3 regions of the Rhodopseudomonas sp. G2_2311 genome follow, and region 3 is predicted to be linked to each of the others. Evidence: riboswitches for the same ligand, from Rfam matches in the RefSeq annotation. Region 3 holds a riboswitch; each other region holds the start of a gene.
The links. A riboswitch is a leader RNA that binds a small molecule or an ion and turns the genes downstream of it on or off. The one in region 3 is predicted to bind cobalamin.
Positions count from the first base shown of each region.

Region 1: it holds a riboswitch for cobalamin, as region 3 does, so the genes downstream of both, VRZ08_RS11025 (TonB-dependent receptor) here and VRZ08_RS04625 (HoxN/HupN/NixA family nickel/cobalt transporter) in region 3, are expected to answer to the same signal.
Region 2: it holds a riboswitch for cobalamin, as region 3 does, so the genes downstream of both, VRZ08_RS18795 (cysteine-rich small domain-containing protein) here and VRZ08_RS04625 (HoxN/HupN/NixA family nickel/cobalt transporter) in region 3, are expected to answer to the same signal.

Region 1 is NZ_JAZDRK010000006.1:5,075-10,751, forward strand. Features, by position in the region: gene typA (translational GTPase TypA) at 1-1,211, opposite strand, end outside; cobalamin riboswitch at 1,639-1,835, shown strand; gene VRZ08_RS11025 (TonB-dependent receptor) at 1,944-4,220, shown strand; gene VRZ08_RS11030 (PepSY domain-containing protein) at 4,225-5,670, shown strand; gene VRZ08_RS11035 (TAXI family TRAP transporter solute-binding subunit) at 5,674-5,677, opposite strand, start outside.
Region 2 is NZ_JAZDRK010000016.1:58,724-64,400, forward strand. Features, by position in the region: gene VRZ08_RS18775 (amidase) at 1-154, opposite strand, end outside; gene VRZ08_RS18780 (substrate-binding domain-containing protein) at 318-1,502, opposite strand; gene VRZ08_RS18785 (MarR family winged helix-turn-helix transcriptional regulator) at 1,661-2,104, shown strand; gene VRZ08_RS18790 (acyl-CoA dehydrogenase family protein) at 2,268-3,413, shown strand; gene VRZ08_RS18795 (cysteine-rich small domain-containing protein) at 3,477-3,812, opposite strand; cobalamin riboswitch at 4,004-4,203, opposite strand; gene VRZ08_RS18800 (histidine phosphatase family protein) at 4,256-4,831, opposite strand; gene VRZ08_RS18805 (Crp/Fnr family transcriptional regulator) at 5,009-5,677, shown strand, end outside.
Region 3 is NZ_JAZDRK010000002.1:357,501-363,177, forward strand. Features, by position in the region: gene cobD (threonine-phosphate decarboxylase CobD) at 1-37, shown strand, start outside; gene VRZ08_RS04615 (ABC transporter ATP-binding protein) at 49-828, opposite strand; gene VRZ08_RS04620 (FecCD family ABC transporter permease) at 825-1,850, opposite strand; gene VRZ08_RS04625 (HoxN/HupN/NixA family nickel/cobalt transporter) at 1,858-2,916, opposite strand; cobalamin riboswitch at 2,989-3,204, opposite strand; gene VRZ08_RS04630 (DMT family transporter) at 3,256-3,579, opposite strand; gene VRZ08_RS04635 (class I SAM-dependent methyltransferase) at 3,576-4,313, opposite strand; gene VRZ08_RS04640 (DUF3419 family protein) at 4,466-5,677, shown strand, end outside.

The DNA.
Region 1 (5,677 bases), on a different contig from region 3:
ACGACTTCCTCGACCGGCTCGAGCAGCTGGCCGTTCTCGTCGCGGGTCAGCACGACGCGCGGACGCGACACGCTGAGTTCGAAACCTTCACGGCGCATGTTCTCGATCAGGATCGCGAGCTGCAATTCGCCGCGGCCCGACACTTCCATCGCGTCCTTGTCGGCGGATTCGACGACGCGCAGCGCGACGTTGCCCTCGGCCTCGCGGAGCAGGCGGTCGCGGATCAGGCGGCTCGTCACCTTGTCGCCTTCAGTGCCGGCGAGCGGCGAGTTGTTGACGATGAACGACATCGACACCGTCGGCGGATCGATCGCCTGCGCCTGGATCGGGGTATCGACCGCCGGATCGCAGAAGGTGTCGGCGACGGTGCCCTTGGTCAGGCCGGCGATCGCCACGATGTCACCGGCTTCGGCGATATCGAGCGGCACGCGCTCGAGGCCGCGGAAGGCGAGGATCTTGCTGATGCGGCCCTGCTCGACCAGCTTGCCGTCGCGCGACAGCACTTTGACGGCCTGGTTCGGCTTCACCGTACCCGAAGCGATGCGGCCGGTGATGATGCGGCCGAGATAGGGATTGGCTTCGAGGATGGTGCCGAGCAGGCGGAACGGACCTTCTTCCACCACCGGCGGATGAACGTGCTTGAGCACCAGCTCGAACAGCGGCTTCATGCCTTCGCTCGGATCGCCGTCCGGCTTGTCCGACATCCAGCCGTTCTTGCCGGAGCCGTACAGGATCGGGAAGTCGAGCTGCTCGTCGGTGGCGTCGAGTGCGGCGAACAGGTCGAACACCTCGTTGACCACTTCGGTAACGCGGGCGTCGGAGCGGTCGACCTTGTTGATCGCCACGATCGGCTTAAGGCCGAGCTTCAGCGCCTTGCCGACCACGAACTTGGTCTGCGGCATCGGGCCCTCGGCAGCGTCGACCAGCACGATCACGCCGTCGACCATCGACAGGATGCGCTCGACTTCGCCGCCGAAGTCGGCGTGGCCGGGTGTGTCGACGATGTTGATGTGGGTGTCGCCCCAGACCACCGACGTACACTTCGCCAGAATGGTGATGCCACGCTCGCGTTCGAGATCGTTGGAGTCCATCGCCCGTTCGACCTGGCGCTGGTTGTCGCGATAGGTGCCGGACTGCTGCAGCAGTTTGTCGACAAGAGTAGTCTTGCCGTGGTCGACGTGGGCGATAATGGCGATGTTACGGAGGGTCATGGCTCTTCTGTCGGTCCTGCGGGCGTTGCCTGATCAGCGAGATCATAGGCACACCGCGGGATGCGCCGAAGGGCGCGCCGAAGCCAGCCTATGTCTGAAACGCGCCGGGCAATCGCAATCTGAAATCGCAAAAAACAGGCCCGGCCGAATAGGACCGGGCACCAGCACGCGTTGCGACGCAATATACGCAGAAATCGCGAAATAACAATGACGGTTGCGGATGGACAGACCCGCTTCGGCGCGGTGGCCGCCGGAACGTGCCCCGGAGCGCCTCCGGCATTGTTCCTCAGACTGCTTGACCTAGTGATGTGATGTTATAACATTACATTCATCGTCGCTGCGATAGGTAATTTCATAGTGCAGCCGCTGCCCCTTGGACTGACTGGATTTTTTCCGTTCGGTTCGTTGACACCGCTGCCGTATGTCCAATACCGTGACCAGCGACGGTTCCCGAAAGGGATCAATAGGGAACGCGGTGCGGGTCTTCGGGCTCTATTCCGCGGCTGCCCCCGCAACTGTAAGCGGCGAGCCATTCGCCACACGCCACTGGGCTTTCGTCCTGGGAAGGCGGTGAACGGCAACGACCCGCGAGCCAGGAGACCTGCCGTCAGTCGTGGTCACACGCGAGCACATCGGGCGGGGTGTCCTGGTGCGTGTCGAACCGTAGCCCACAAGAAGGCTGCGGCAGACCTGTTTCGCGGTGACGTGCCACGTTAGCCGCGAGCCAAGAAAATGACTCCCGCCGTTCTGCCTCTCGGGCGCAATCGTCGCCTGCTGTCCTCTGTCGCCCTCGTCCCTCTGCTCTGGCCGGTCGACGGCCTTGCGCAAACCGCCTCGGCCAATCCGCGCGGTCTCGACCCGATCGTGGTCGAGGGCCAGACCGTACGTGCCGCCAAGCCGCGCGCGACGGCCAATGCCGGATCGTCGCGCCAGCGCCGCGCTGCCGCGCGTCCGGTCGCAACGCCGGCCCCCGCGCCCACTCAGCCGACGACGACCGCGTCGACCGCCCCCACCTTCAACCTCGGCACCCCGTCGTCGACCGGCAGCCGACTCGGCCTGACGCCGCTGCAAACACCGGCCAGCGTCGAAGTGATTCGCGCCGAAACCATCGCCGAGCGCGGCCAGCACAACGTGATCGACGCGGTGACGCAGAACGCCACCGGGTTCACCGCGAGCCCGCGTCCGGGAAATGGCGGCCTCGCCTTCACCACGCGCGGCTTCACCGGCAACGGCACGGTGATGTCGCTCTACGACGGCACCCGGCTGTATGTCGGCTCCGGCACCATGACGTTCCCGTTCGATACTTGGACGGCGCAGAGCATCGAAGTGCTGCGCGGCCCGGCCTCGGTGATGTATGGCGAAGGCGCGATCGGCGGCGCCATCAACGTGATCTCCAAGAAGCCGCTCGATGTGGCGCGCAACGAGGCGGAGATCTCGCTCGACACCAACCTGACCCGGCGCCTCGCGGTCGACTCGGGCGGCCCGATCAATCCCAATGTCAGCTATCGGCTGGCGGCGATCGGCAACATGTCGGACGGCTGGGTCGACCGTGACAAGACATCGAACGTCGCGGTGTCCGGCTCGGTGCGGGTGCAGGCCGCCGACAATCTCGCCTTCACGCTGAGCGAAGACTACGCCGACCGCAGCCCGTCGCGCTATTTCGGCACGCCTTTGGTGAACGGCCGGCTCGACGAGTCGCTGCGCTTCCAGAACTACAATGTCGGCGATGCCTCGATCCGCTATCGCGACAACTGGACCCAGCTCAAGACCGAGTGGGACGTTGCCGAAGGCGTCTCGGTGAAGAACGTCACCTACTATCTCAGCACGCACCGGCACTGGAAGGACGTCGAGAGCTACGCGTTCAGCCCGACCACCGGAAATATCAACCGCAGCTCCTATATCGAGATCTTTCACGACCAGGAGCAGATCGGCAACCGCTTCGACACCACCTTCAAGGGCCATGTCTTCGGCCTCGCCAACGAATTCGTCGCCGGTTTCGACGTCAACCGCATCGCCTTCACCCACACCAACAACTCGCCTTACGCCGGCACTTCCTCGGTGCCCACGTACAATTTCGATCCAGGCACTTTCCTGCCGGTGAGCCCGACGCGGCCGAGCTTCCATACGCTGACGACGCAATATGGCGTGTTCGCCGAGAACCGGCTCAGCCTGACTGACCAGCTTTCGTTGATCGGCGGCATCCGCTCCGACAATCCGACGGTGCAGCGCACCGATTTCCTCTCGCCTTCGAACAGTTTCGAGAAGACCTACTCGGCGCCGAGCTGGCGGGTCGGCGCGGTGTACAATCCGATCGAGAACCTCTCGATCTACGGTCAGTATTCGACCGCGGTCGATCCGGTCACCAACCTGATCACCATGACAGGCGTTAACCGCGACTTCTCGCTCTCGACCGGCAAGCAGGTGGAGGTCGGCATCAAGCAGCAGCTCGCCGGCGGTCGCGCGGAATGGACCCTGGCGGCGTATCACATCGTCAAGAACAACCTGCTGGCGCGCGATCCTCAGAACCCCGCCAACACCAATCCGCTGCAGATCGGCCAGCAATCGTCGCGCGGCATCGAAGCCTCGGCCGGCCTCAAGGTCACCGAAACCATCCGGCTCGACGCCAACGTCGCCTGGCTGCGGGCCAAATACGACGACTTCACCCAGGTGGTCGGCGGCCGGGCGGTGAACTACGCCGGCAACGTCCCCAACAACGTGCCGCAGATCGTCAGCAACATCTGGGCGACCTGGGCGTTCGCGCCGGGCTGGTCGGCCAATGCCGGCATCCAGCTCGTCGGCGACACCTGGGCCGACGACGCCAATACGCTGGTGCGGCCGGCCTATAACGTCGTCAATGCCGGGCTGATGTGGAAGCCGGACGCCCGGCAGACGCTGGCACTGCGGGTCTATAATCTGTTCGACACCGTCTATGCGACTTCCGGCGGCACGTCGCAGTGGATCCTCGGCATGCCGCGCACTGCTGAACTCTCCTACAACGTGAAGTTCTAGGGCGATGTCCAGCGTCGTCAGGCGCGCGAAGCGGTGGCTGTATCTCGGCCACCGCTGGCTCGGCATTGCCGGGTGTCTGCTGTTCGCGATGTGGTTCATCTCCGGCGTGGTGATGATGTACGTCGCGTTTCCGCATTTCGACAAAGAAGAACGCTGGGCGGCATTGCCCGACCTCGCCTGGCAGCGCGTCACGCTGTCGCCCGATCAGGCGATGCAGGTGGCCGGCGTGATGCACTATCCGCGCGACCTGCGGCTGGTGATGCTCGATACCGAGCCGGTGTACCGGCTGCTCGACTGGCGAGGTCAGCGCACCACCATCTCGGCGGTCGACGGCCGCAAGATCGATCAGGTCAGCGCCGTTCAGGCGCTGGGGATCGCGCGGCATCATCCGGCCGCAGTCGCGCCGCGGCTGATCGAGACGGTCGATCGCGACCAGTGGAGCGTGACCTCGCGCTACGATGCGTTCAGGCCGCTATACCTGATCGGGCTCGGCGACGCTGCCGGCACAGAGCTCTATGTTGCGTCCCGCGGCGGCGAGATCGTCCTCGATACGACGCGGCAGGAGCGGATCTGGAATTGGTTCGGCGCGATCCCGCACTGGATCTACTTCACGGTGCTGCGCCAGGACGGGCCGCTATGGCGGCAGGTGGTGCTGTGGGTCTCTGGCATCTTGATGGCGGTCGCAGCGAGCGGCATCTGGATCGGACTGCTCCGCGCCGGTCTGCGGCGGCGCTACGCATCGGGCCGGATCACTCCGTATCGCGGCTGGATGGCGTGGCACCACATCACCGGGCTGATCGGCGGCGTAGTCGTGCTGACCTGGATGTTCTCAGGCTGGCTGTCGATGAATCCGGGCGAAGCCTTCGCCCGCCGCGGCGAAAGCCGCGACATGCTGCAGCGCTATGCCGGCCACGATGCTCCGACGATCGATGCCAAGCTTCCCACCACGCTCCTCCCGGGTGTCGTCGAAGCCCGCTTCGGCTGGATCGGCGGCACGCCGCTGATGCTGCTGGGACACCGCGACGGACGCCAGACTGCCGCCGATCCTGAAGACGGCACGGCGAAACGGCTGCCGGAGGAAACGATCATCGCCGCCGCGGCCATGCTGCTCCCGGACGCCACGATGGTGTTGCGGCAGCGGCTCGAACGGTACGACACCTATTGGTACCAGCACCATCGGCAGCGCGTGCTACCGGTGCTCCGGGTCGGCTTCGACGACCCAGCCTCGACCTGGTTTCACCTCGATCCTGCGACCGGTGAGCTGCTCGGGCGCAGCGACACCAGCGCTCGGAGCTATCGGTGGCTGTTCAACGCGCCACACAGCTTCGACTTCCCGGTACTGCTGGCGTATCGGCCGGCTTGGGATCTGGTGGTGATCGTGCTGTCACTCGCCGGCCTGGTGATCTCGGTCAGCGGCGTGGTGATTGGCTGGCGGCGGCTGGTGCGCTGAGCGCTAC
Region 2 (5,677 bases), on a different contig from region 3:
GCACTTCGTCGGGCAGCGCCGCAACCACGTTGTAGGCATCGATCGATGGCTGCATCAGCCCACGAAACGAGACGATGTCCTCGTCGGTGAGCGACAGGCCGCACTGATCGGCGACTTCGAGAAGCTGCGTCGGGGTGGGAAGCGAAACGGCCAAGATCATTCTCCTGCGCGTAGGCGGATCGGCGATGCGGGCCCGGGGAAGGCCTGGAGCGGCGCACGCACGAATGGCGCCGCGCCGCGGTGATAATACATACGGAAATATTTTCCATTTCAAGTATTATTTTGCGACTGAATAGCGCGAGCGCGAATGGCGCCGTCTAGAAGGTGCGGAGCAGCTTGAAATCCAGACCGTCGGCCTCGGCAAGGTGCATCGTCATCCGTGCACGGCCGTCTCTGATCGTCACGTCGCCGCGGCCGCCCTGGTACACGACATTGCGCGCCGCCTGCAGCAGCGAGCGGGCCTGCAGCGTCTGCGCCTTCTCGGCAATCGTCGCCAGAAATCGCAGACCTTCATAGTTGGACTGCCCGACCGACCCGATCGGCGGCGCCGTCGGTCCGAACATCCGGCGATAAGAATCGCGAAACGCATCGTTGGCGGTGCAGTCGTAACAGCCGAAATAGCCCGATGCGCAGAACAAGTTTTCGGTGTTGTCGGCGCCGATGCCCAGCAACACCGTCTCGTCCATCGCGCCGGCCAACCGGAGGACATGGCTCGAAAGCCCAGCTTCGGCGAAAGAGCGATTGAACGTCACGCTGTCGTTGCCGATCAGCGAAATCAGCACGACGTCAGGTTGGGCGGCGCGGATCCGGTCGAGATGCCGTTCGTGATCGTCCTCGCCGAGCGGCACGAATTCCTCGCCGACCACCTTGCCGCCGGCATCCTTGATGTACTTCTTCACAGCGCGATGCGACAGCCATGGCCAGACGTAATCGCTGCCGATCAGGTACCAGCGCTGCGCCCTTTTCTCCCGGGCCAGCCAGTCGATTGCCGGCCGGCTCTGCCAGCGCGGCGTCTCCCCGATCGCCATCACGCCAGGAGCACGCTCGCCGCCTTCATAGACCGGCGTGTAGATGTAGGGCACGCGACCTCGGATGGCGTTCCGCAGTGCCACCCGCACTGCACTGATGTGCGAGCCCATCACGATATCGACGTCGTCGTAGTCGACCGCCAGCGCAACCCGCCGAGCGACATCCTCGATCGGCCCCCCGGCATCGCTGAACACCAGTTCGACCTCGCGGCCCAGGATGCCGCCGCGCTTGTTGATTTCCGCAGCCGCAAGCAGCGCCGCATTGGTCGAGGCCGGTCCCCACAGCCCGGGCGAGCCCTGGAAGGTGACGAAATTCGCAACGCGAAGCTTGTTGCGTGCGCGGCGCGAGGCCGCGCCGCCGCCGTCTCCCGGCCCTTCCACCCAACGCGCGTCGGTAAGCGCGCCGCGCTCGAGAAGACCGAGCGGCGGCACTCCATAGGCGCCACTATGTCCGAGATCGACAGCCGAAAGCACGCCCTCTCCTGCCAGGTGCGGGTGATCCCGCCGAAGTCCCCTCCCCGGGTTCGACGATCGATGCTATTCGAAAATATTGAATCTTCAAGGATTGCTGTGCATATAGATGCAGCAAACTGCGCATCCGATTCACTCAGACGGAACGATAAAGTCTCATCGTGGCCAAATCGCCGACCCGCAATCCGCCGATCACCGAACACCTCGCCTATCTGCTGGCGCAGGCCAATCGGGAGATCAACCGCCAGCTCGAAGCACGGCTACGCAGCGAAGGGGTGCCGGTCGAGCAATGGCGCATCCTCAAGGTGCTGTCCGACGGCAAGGGCCATTCGATGGGCGAACTCGCCGAGGCGGTGCTGCTTAATCATCCGACCCTGACCAAGATGATCGATCGGATGGTTTCGGATTCGCTGGTGTATCGCGTCCAGGATCCGGAGGATCGCCGCAAGGTGCTGATGTACACCTCCGACCGCGGCAAAGCTCTGACCCAGCGTCTCAATACGTTGGCGCTGAGCCAAGAGGCGCATATCGCCGAAAACTACGGCGACAAGGCCACCGCCGAGCTGAAGCGGCTGCTTGAAAGCCTGATCGACAGCGCCACCTGAGCGCCCTCCATCGTCGCGCATGCTGCGGCTGCGAACAGCGCAGCCGCCTGCAGCGACACGCCGCAAGATACGGCGGTCGCAACGTCTATCCTGCACCGCCGAACTGGCCTAGATCAGCGGGCGATGCGCCGTGCCAAGCGGCCGCCCATTCGAGTGAGGAAACATGGAATACCGATCGCCCTGGATGACCGAAGAACTGGACACGTTCCGCGACCAGTTTCGCAAATTCCTCGCCAAGGACCTCGCACCCCATGGCGACAAGTGGCGCAAGCAGAAGATGGTCGATCGTTCGGCCTGGCTGAAGCTCGGCGAAATGGGGGCGCTGTTGCCCAGCGTTCCGGAAGAGTATGGCGGGCTCGGCGCCAGCTTCGCCTATGATGCCGCGGTCTATGAGGACATGGAGAAGATCGTCCCCGACGCGCTGTCCGGCGTCACCGTGTCGAGCGGCATCGTGGCGCACTACATCCTCAACTATGGCTCGGAAGAGCAGAAGCGGCGTTGGCTGCCCGGCATGGCGCGCGGCGAGCTGATCGGCGCGATCGCGATGACCGAGCCCGGCACCGGCTCGGACCTGCAGAGCGTGCGCACCACCGCCAAGCTCGACGGCGACGACTACGTCATCAACGGCCAGAAGACATTCATCACCAACGGCCAGAACTGCGACCTGATCATCGTGGTTGCCCGCACCGGCGGTGCCGGCGCCAAAGGGCTGTCGCTGATCGTGCTGGAGACCAAGGACAACCCCGGCTTCAAGCGCGGCCGCAACCTCGACAAGATCGGCCTGCACGCCTCCGACACCTCCGAGCTGTTCTTCGAGAATGCCCGCACGCCGAAGGAGAACCTGCTCGGCGGCGAAGAGGGCAAAGGCTTCGTGCAGCTGATGCAGCAGCTGCCGCAAGAGCGCCTGATCATCGCGATCGGCGCCGTGGCGGCGATGGAGCGCGCGGTCGCGCTGACTTCGGAGTATACGCGGGAGCGCAAGGCGTTCGGCCAGCCGATTATCGAATTCCAGAATACAGCTTTCACGCTCGCCGAACGCAAGACCGAAGCCTTCATCGCACGGGTGTTCGTCGACTTCTGTCTGGTGCAGCTGATCGCCGGCAATCTCGACGCCGTCACCGCCTCGATGGCGAAATGGTGGACGACGCAGAAGCAGGTCGAGACCGTGGACGAGTGCCTGCAACTGCACGGAGGCTACGGCTACATGCAGGAATACCCAATCGGCCGGATGTTCATCGACTCGCGGATTCAGAAGATCTATGGCGGAACCAACGAGGTGATGAAGCTGCTGATCGCCCGCTCGCTCTAACGCGAAAAATGCCGGCGCCTCCGCTGCCGCTGCAATCCAGCGGTGCGGAGGCGGCGGCAATGTTCAGTCGCCGCTTTCCGAGACTTCACGCTTGAGGCGGCGCGGATCCTGGGGCTGGCTGTCCCAAGGCACCGGCCGCTCCAACCAGCGCTGGATGAAATTCCACGACCGCCGATAGCCGTTGTGCGGCAAGGTGCAGTCCGAACAATCCTTGCGCGTCAGCCCATTGCGATCGACGAAGGTCTTGTAGGGGCCGGGGCACTGATAGGCGCTCAGCGGGCAGTAACAGAACAGGCAGTTGAATTCCCGCTCGACGCCGCGATGGCACGGCAGAAACGGGCAGGCCTCGTTGGTGAAGCCCTTGAAGGCTTCGTTGGTCGTTGTGTCTTTCGGCTCCATGACCGTTCCCTCGCGCCGCAGCAATTGGCCGCCGGCTCGATCGCGGCGGCGCTGTGGCTGATTCTGATTGAAGGGGGATGAGTGCTAGGCGATGCCAAGCGTCGCGTGACGCTGCTCCTGCGCCGCGCGCGGCTTTGCCTGCTAAGAGAATTCGGTCATCGCTGCTCCGCTCTCGACCCGCCGTCGATCGGTTAGATGCTTCCGTCTTCGGCCGGTCTCCTGGCTCACGGATGTCGTCTGGATCGCCTTCCCGACGCCGATGGCGTCAGTGGCATATGATCCGGACAGATCCGCTTACAGTTGCGGGGGCAGCTACGGATTTGGCGAAAAACACCGCACCGTATTCCCAGTTTCACCTCGCACGCGAGGCACCGAAGACGTCAAAACCAGAGCACGGGGCTGCAGCCTGTGCAAGCAAAAAGGCTTCGTTCTAAACGGCCAGCCTAACCGACTACGCGATTGACCCAGACGATCCGCCAGCCGGACGAACCCAGCCGGTCGATCTGCGTCAGCGACAGCGGATCGATCACAAAGCTGAGCGCAGCCTCGGGGGATGCCTTAAGGGCAATCGCCAGTACGGCGCGAATGGTGCCGGAGTGTACCACCAGCACGACGTCACCAGCGGGCAGCCGCGCCAGACCGCGCCGCACCCGTTCGATCTGATCGACGAAGCTCTCGCCGCCCGGCGGCGCCAAGCGCGCCGCATCCTGCCAGAATGCATCGTAGGCCGGGCCGAGTTCGCGCGACAGATCGTCGTGACGGCGCCCGGTCCAGCTGCCAAAATCCTGCTCGCGGAAATCGGGGTCGAGCATCGCATCGAAGCGGAGTGCTGCGGCGGTCTCGCGCGTACGCCGGCTCGGGCTTGCGACCACCGTCGCATCGTGCGGCAGTTTTTCGCCGAGCGCAGCGAGCACCGCAGTGTCGCCGAGATCGACCGGCGCGTCGGGAGCGTGAATCACGCCCTTTGGCCCATCCACCGGCGCATGCCGCACCAGCCAGAGCCGGCTGAAGTCGTTCATCGGTCATCCTCGCGCAGTCATGATTCGTCCGACAGAGCACGTCAGAGCCATGCCTCGCAAGCGACGACGACCGCTGCCGCCCGGCGTCCGAAAAAATAGAAACCTCTGCCGCCTCCCGGAGTTGAAGCCCCCAAGTTCCATCAACCCTATCAGATGATCTAACTTGAAAGGCGGACCATGAAGGATGTCCATCGCGTCCTGATCGACAAACTGCGCGAGCATTCCCGTCTGTCGGCCGATGACCTCACCGCAATCCGCAATTTGAGTTTTACGCTGCGGGAGCTCGAGAGCAGCGAGGATCTGATCCGCCAAGGCGAAACGCCGAAGGGCGCCGCACTCGTCGTCGAAGGCATGGTCGGACGGTACCATTTGCAGCGAAACGGCCGCCGCCAATTCCTGTCGTTTCACATGGTCGGCGACCTGCCGGATGCGCAGGGGGTTTTTTTGGAGCGGATGGATCATTCGCTGTGTGCGATTGGGCACGCGGTGACGGCGATCATCCCGCATCGGGAGATCCTGCGGATGTTCGAAGCCCGGCCCGGTCTCGGCTTTGCGATCTGGCGCGAAACCCTCGTGGACGCGGCGATTTTCCGCGAAGCGATCACCAACAATTCGGCCCGGACGATGAAGGCGCGGATGGCGCATCTGTTCTGCGAATTGTTCTACCGTGCCGAGGTCTCGAAGCTGACCGACGGTAACTCGATGCAGCTCCCGATCAGCCTCGCCCAACTCGGCGACACGCTGGGCATGGCGATCGCCACCGTCAATCGCACGATCTCGTCGCTGCGGGCGTCGAAGACGATGGACTTCCGCTATGGGGTGCTGACGATCCGCAACTGGCAGGGG
Region 3 (5,677 bases):
CGATCGGCTCGCTGCCGCGCTCGCCGCACCGCTGTAGCGGCGGCACCGTCAGGTTCCGGACCACGGCAGGATCACGCCAGTGTCCTGATACTGTGCCCGGTAGGCGCTGACGCGAAACACCTGTTGCATGATCTCGTCCGACAAGGCTTCGCTCGGCGCGCCATGGGCGGCGAGCCGGCCGCTCGCCATCACCAGCACGGTATCGGCAAAGCGCGCAGCGAGGCCGAGATCGTGGGTGACGACGATCACCAGCGTGCCGGCGTCGGCGGTGGTTCGCAAGGTCTGCATCACGTCGAGCTGATAGCGCGGGTCGAGCGAGGCGGTCGGCTCGTCGGCGAGCACCACCGGCGCCTCGACCGCCAGCACCCGGGCGAGCGCGACGCGGCTGCGTTCGCCGCCGGACAGTTCGGTGACAATGCGGTCCGCGAACTGCATGACGTCGGTCTCCGCCATCGCCCACGCCACCGCCTCGGCGTCATGCGGCGACAGCCAGGCCGGATCGGTGGCGCCGTGCGGAAACCGGCCGAGCGCGACGACGTCGCGCACCGGTAGCGGCCAATGCACCAGATGGCCCTGCGGCAGATAGCCGAAACGCTTGGCGCGCTCGCGTAGCGGCATCGTCGCCAGCGCCTCGCCGCCGATGGTGATTTCGCCTTGCGCCTCGACCAGGCCGGCGAGGGCGCGCAGCAGCGTGGTCTTGCCGGCGCCGTTCGGGCCGACCAGTGCGACCAGATGCCCGCGCGTCAGTGACAGCGACACTCCACGCAGCACTTCGCGGCCGGAGAGCGAGACGGCGAGGTCGCGCGCGGTGAGAAAGGCGGCACTCATGCGACGCCTCCACCCAGCGCGCGGCGTTCGCGCACGATCAGATACAGGAAGAACGGCACGCCGATGATCGAGGTCAGTACCCCGACCTTGATGTCGGTGCTGGCCGGGATCAGCCGCACCGCGATGTCGGCGGCGAGCAGCAGCGCCGCGCCGGCAAGCGCGCTCGGCAGCAGCACGCGGGCGGGATCGTGGCCGATCAAGGGGCGCACCAGATGCGGCGCGACAAGGCCGATGAATCCGATCGTGCCCGACACCGAGACGGCGCCACCGACGCCGAGCGCGGTGCCGGCGATCACGATCAGTCGCAGCCGGCCGACATTGATGCCGAGGCTCTGCGCGGTCTCTTCGCCGAGACTGAGGGCGCGGAACGCGGCGCGCTGGCTGAACAGCAGTACGCCGCCGGCGACAATGAACGGCAGCGCCAAGACGACGTGGCGGAAGCTGCGATCTTCCAGCGAACCGAGCAGCCAGAATGCGATTTCCAGGCTGGCGAACGGATTGGCCGACAGGTTCATCACCAGCGCGGTGGCGGCGCCGGCGAGGGCGGAGATCGCCAGCCCAGCGAGGATCAGCAGCAACAGGCTGGCGTTGCGCCCGGCGATTGCCAGCAGCACGAACACCGAGACGAACGCCATCGTGATCGCCGCCACCGGCAGCGCGAACGAGCGGACGTCGGCGAGCCCGAGCGAGATGATCAGCACCGCGCCGAACGCGGCCGATTGCGGCGCGCCGAACAGCGACGGCGACGCCAGCGGGTTACGCAGCAGGCCCTGCAGCGCCGCGCCGGACAGGCCCAGAATGCCGCCGATCGCCAGCGCCAGGATGGTGCGCGGCAGCCGGATCTCTTGCACGATGATCTGCTGCACCTCGCCGCCGAGCCCGACCAGCGCCTGCACCACGGTGAGCGGCGACAGCTTGACCGGTCCCACCGCGAGCGATCCGATCGCCAGCAGGGCCACGAGCACCGCGAGCGCAGCGGTAACGGCCGCTGCGCGCGAATTCGGTCCGGAACGTCGGGTCATACCGCGCTCATTTCTGCACGGTCGCGGCGGCCTGGTCGAGCCGGTGATAGCCGTTGAGGCGATAGATGATGGTGGAGACGATCCAGCTCGCCACGAACAGCGCCACGATGCCGTAGCCGAGCGCGCCGAAATTGGAGTTGAGCTCTTCGATCCACTCCCAGAACGCGCCTTCGAGATGGAAGCGCCCGGCGAGCAGCCCGAGCGTCTCGATGCCGCCGATCAGCAGCGCCACCAGCACCGACACGGTGGTGATGGTCATGTTGTAGTACAGCTTGCGGATCGGGTTGCGATACGCCCAGCCATAGGCGCCGAGCATCAGCACGCCGTCGAGGGTGTCGACCAGGGTCATGCCGGCGGCGAACAGCGCCGGGAACACCAGGATCGACCAGTGCGAAATGTTGCCGGAGGCGTTGGCGGCCAATCCGAACAGGCTGATCTCGCTGGCGGTCTCGAAGCCGAGCGCGAACAAAAGCCCGATCGGAAACAGCTGCCAGCTCTTGGAGACGAAGCGGAACAGCGGCCGGAACAGCCGCGCCAGCCAGCCGCGCTGCTGCAGCAGTTCGTTGATATCGTCGTCGTGCACGATCTCGCCGGCCTTGGCCTTCTTGAACGCGCGATACACGCCGCTCAGCACCGACAGATTGGCGATGGCGATCGCGAACAGAAACAGCGCCGACGCCGAGGTGCCGATCACCCCGCCGATTTCCCGATAGCCCGAGAATCGCTCGGTCAGCGAATTGGCCGCGATCGCGATTGCCAGCGACGCCACCAGCACCACGGTGGAATGGCCGAGTGCGAAGAACAGCCCGACCGCGACCGGCCGCTTGCCCTCCTGCATCAGCTTACGGGTGACGTTGTCGATCGCCGCGATATGGTCGGCATCGAGGGCGTGGCGGAGGCCGAGGCTATAGGCAAGCACCGCGGTGCCGATCAGCACCGGCTCGCCCGCGAAGGCGGTCAGCGCCCAGGCCCAGGCGGCGATATTGGCCAGCACCAGTCCGCCGAGCACGGCGATCAGGCGGAAGCGGAATCCATCGGAAGAAGCGGGCAGAACGAGATCGGTCATGGCGGTCTCCGGCCGGTGAGCAGCATCCTGTCACCTGTGCGGCGGACCGCTCCAGCCGCGCGCGCCGCACGGTGGAAGATGACGTGCTCAGGCCGGTCTCCTGGCTCACGGGTCGTCGCGATCCTTCGCCTTCCCGGGCAAGTGCCGCCCAGTGGCTGATTGAAGGATCGCTCGCCGCTCACAGTTGCGGGCGCAGCGCCGGATTTGGGTTTGCGGCCATAAGCTTGGGCCCGCACCGGCTTCCCTGTGCCGGACGATTCCCGGCACACCTGAACGGGCGCGATCAAATGGAAGCGGGCCTGCTTTGTCAATCGCCGCCTTGGTCGGGCGGCCGACAGTTCAGGCGGGCGTGCTGAGCTTGAGCCCGATCATGCCGGCCACGATCATCGACAGGCACAGCACCCGCACGCCGCTGGCCGGCTCACCGTACAGCGCCATGCCGACCACGATGCTGCCGGCGGCGCCGATTCCGGTCCACACCGCATAGACGGTGCCGAACGGCAGCGATTTCAGCGCGATGCTCATCAGGCCGAAGCTGGCCAAGATCGCGGCCAAGGTCACGACCGCGGGCCAGAACCGGGTGAAGCCTTCCGAATGCTTCAGCCCCAGCGCCCAGACGATCTCCATCAGGCCCGCGGCAAACAGCGCGAGCCAACCGGTCATGGCTTGTTGCGCGGCGGCAGCGTCAGCACGGCGCGCTGCGCATAGCCGCGATACGGCCGCTCGAACCGCAGGCCGGCGCCGGTGCGGGCCGCGACCTGCATCAGCACGGCCTCCAGGCTGTCGCGCGGGGTGACGTCGAACAGCGTCAGCCAGCGCCGCAGCAGGTTGCGCGCCACGGAAGGCAGGCCGCGCTGGTCGCCGAAATCGACGATGTGCAGCTTGCCGCCGGGCTTCAGATTGGCGACGGCGCGATCGATCACCGCGGTCCAGTCCGGGATCATCGACAGGCTGTAGGAGATCATGACGTGGTCGAAGCTGACCGCCTGGCCGAACACCGCCTGGGCGGTGAAGGCGGTGGCGTCGCCATGCGCAACCTTGACCCGCGACATCAGCCCGGCGCCTTCGATCGAACTGATCGCCGAGGTCAGCATCTCGGTCGACACGTCGAGGCCGAAGAATTTCGCCTCGCGGTAGCGCGTCGCCGCCTGGATCAGGTTGCGGCCGGTGCCGCAGCCAACTTCCAGCACGGTTTCGCCGGCCTTCGGCTGCAGCTCGGTAATCAGTTGATCGCGGCCGAGAAGATAGTACCGGCGGGTCAGGTCGTAGATGTGCCGTTGATAGCGGTACATCCGATTCATCCGCGAGGTCGCGTCGACCGGCCACGCCGGATCGGCGGTGAGTTCGTGGTGCGTCAGCTCGGTGCGCGGAAGATCGGTGCGAGTGAGCGTCGTCATGGCCTGCCACCCTGGTTCGGCATCATCCGCCTTCCATCGCGATTTCAGGCGACAGGGTGATGACAAGGGAGACGGCACTGATCAGTTCCCTGCTGTCGCAAAACTGCAGTGTTGCGCAGCTAATTTGGATCGATTGCCGAGTCGAGGATTTGATGAACACGCAGCAACTGATCGCGGACGCCGTCCGCAACAGCAAGGATCGCAGCGAGTCGACGCTGTGGGACGCTTTGTTTTCGATCTGGTTTCGTCGCCTGGTCTATACCCAGATCTGGGAAGATCCCGAGGCTGACCTCGCGGCTCTGCAATTGCCGATCGGCTCCACCATCGTGACGATCTCGTCGGGCGGTTGCAACGCGCTGTCCTACCTCACCGCCAAGCCGGCGCAGGTGTTCGCGGTCGATCTCAACGAGGCACACCTGGCGCTGCTCAAGCTGAAGCTCGCCGGCCTGCGGGCGCTGCCGGACTACGCGTCGTTCTGGCAGTTCTTCGGAGAGGGCACCGCGGCCGGTAACGCCGACCTGTATCGCCGGCGGCTGCGCCCCGCGCTCGATCTCGATGCCCGCGGCTTTTGGGATGAGCGCGACTTCCGCGGCCGGGCGCGCTACCGTTACTTCACCGACGGGTTCTATCGCCACGGTGCGCTCGGCCGCTTCATCGGCTTTGCGCATCTGCTGGCGAAGATCGCCAAGATCGACCTCAACGTGCTGCTGAAGGGCGCGCCGGACTCGCCGGAGCGGCAGGCGGCGCTGCAGCGCGTCGACCGGCTGTTCCACTCGCGGTTCGCCCGCATGCTCACCCAGACCCCGGCGCTGCTGTTCAGCCTCGGCATTCCGCCGCAGCAGCGCGAACTGCTCGGCGGCGACCAGCCGCTCAACGAGGTGCTGCATCAGCGCCTGCTCCGGCTGATCGACGTCTATCCCAACGAGACTAATTACTTCGCCTGGCAGGCGCTGAGCCGGAGCTATCCGGGGCCTGGCGACCGCTGCCTGCCGCTATACCTGCAGGAGAGCCGTTATCAGCAGATGCGCGCCGGCGCCGGGCTGGTGATCCCTGTGCACGAAAATCTGCGGGTGTTTCTGGAGAGCCTGCCGGCCCGCCAGATCGACGCCGTGGTGCTGCTGGACTCGCAGGACTGGATGGCGCCGGACGAAATCCGCGCGCTGTGGGACGCGATCGACCGCGCCGGCAAGGAGCAGGTGCGGGTGATCTTCCGCACCGCCGGCGCCGAATCCCCGCTTGAGACCGAGCCCCTGGCTCCCCTGCAGCAGACCTGGCAACGCGACGCCGAACGCAGCGCCATCGGCTTCGACCGCGACCGCTCCGGCATCTATGGCGGCTTCCACTGCTATGCGCGTCGGTCGGGG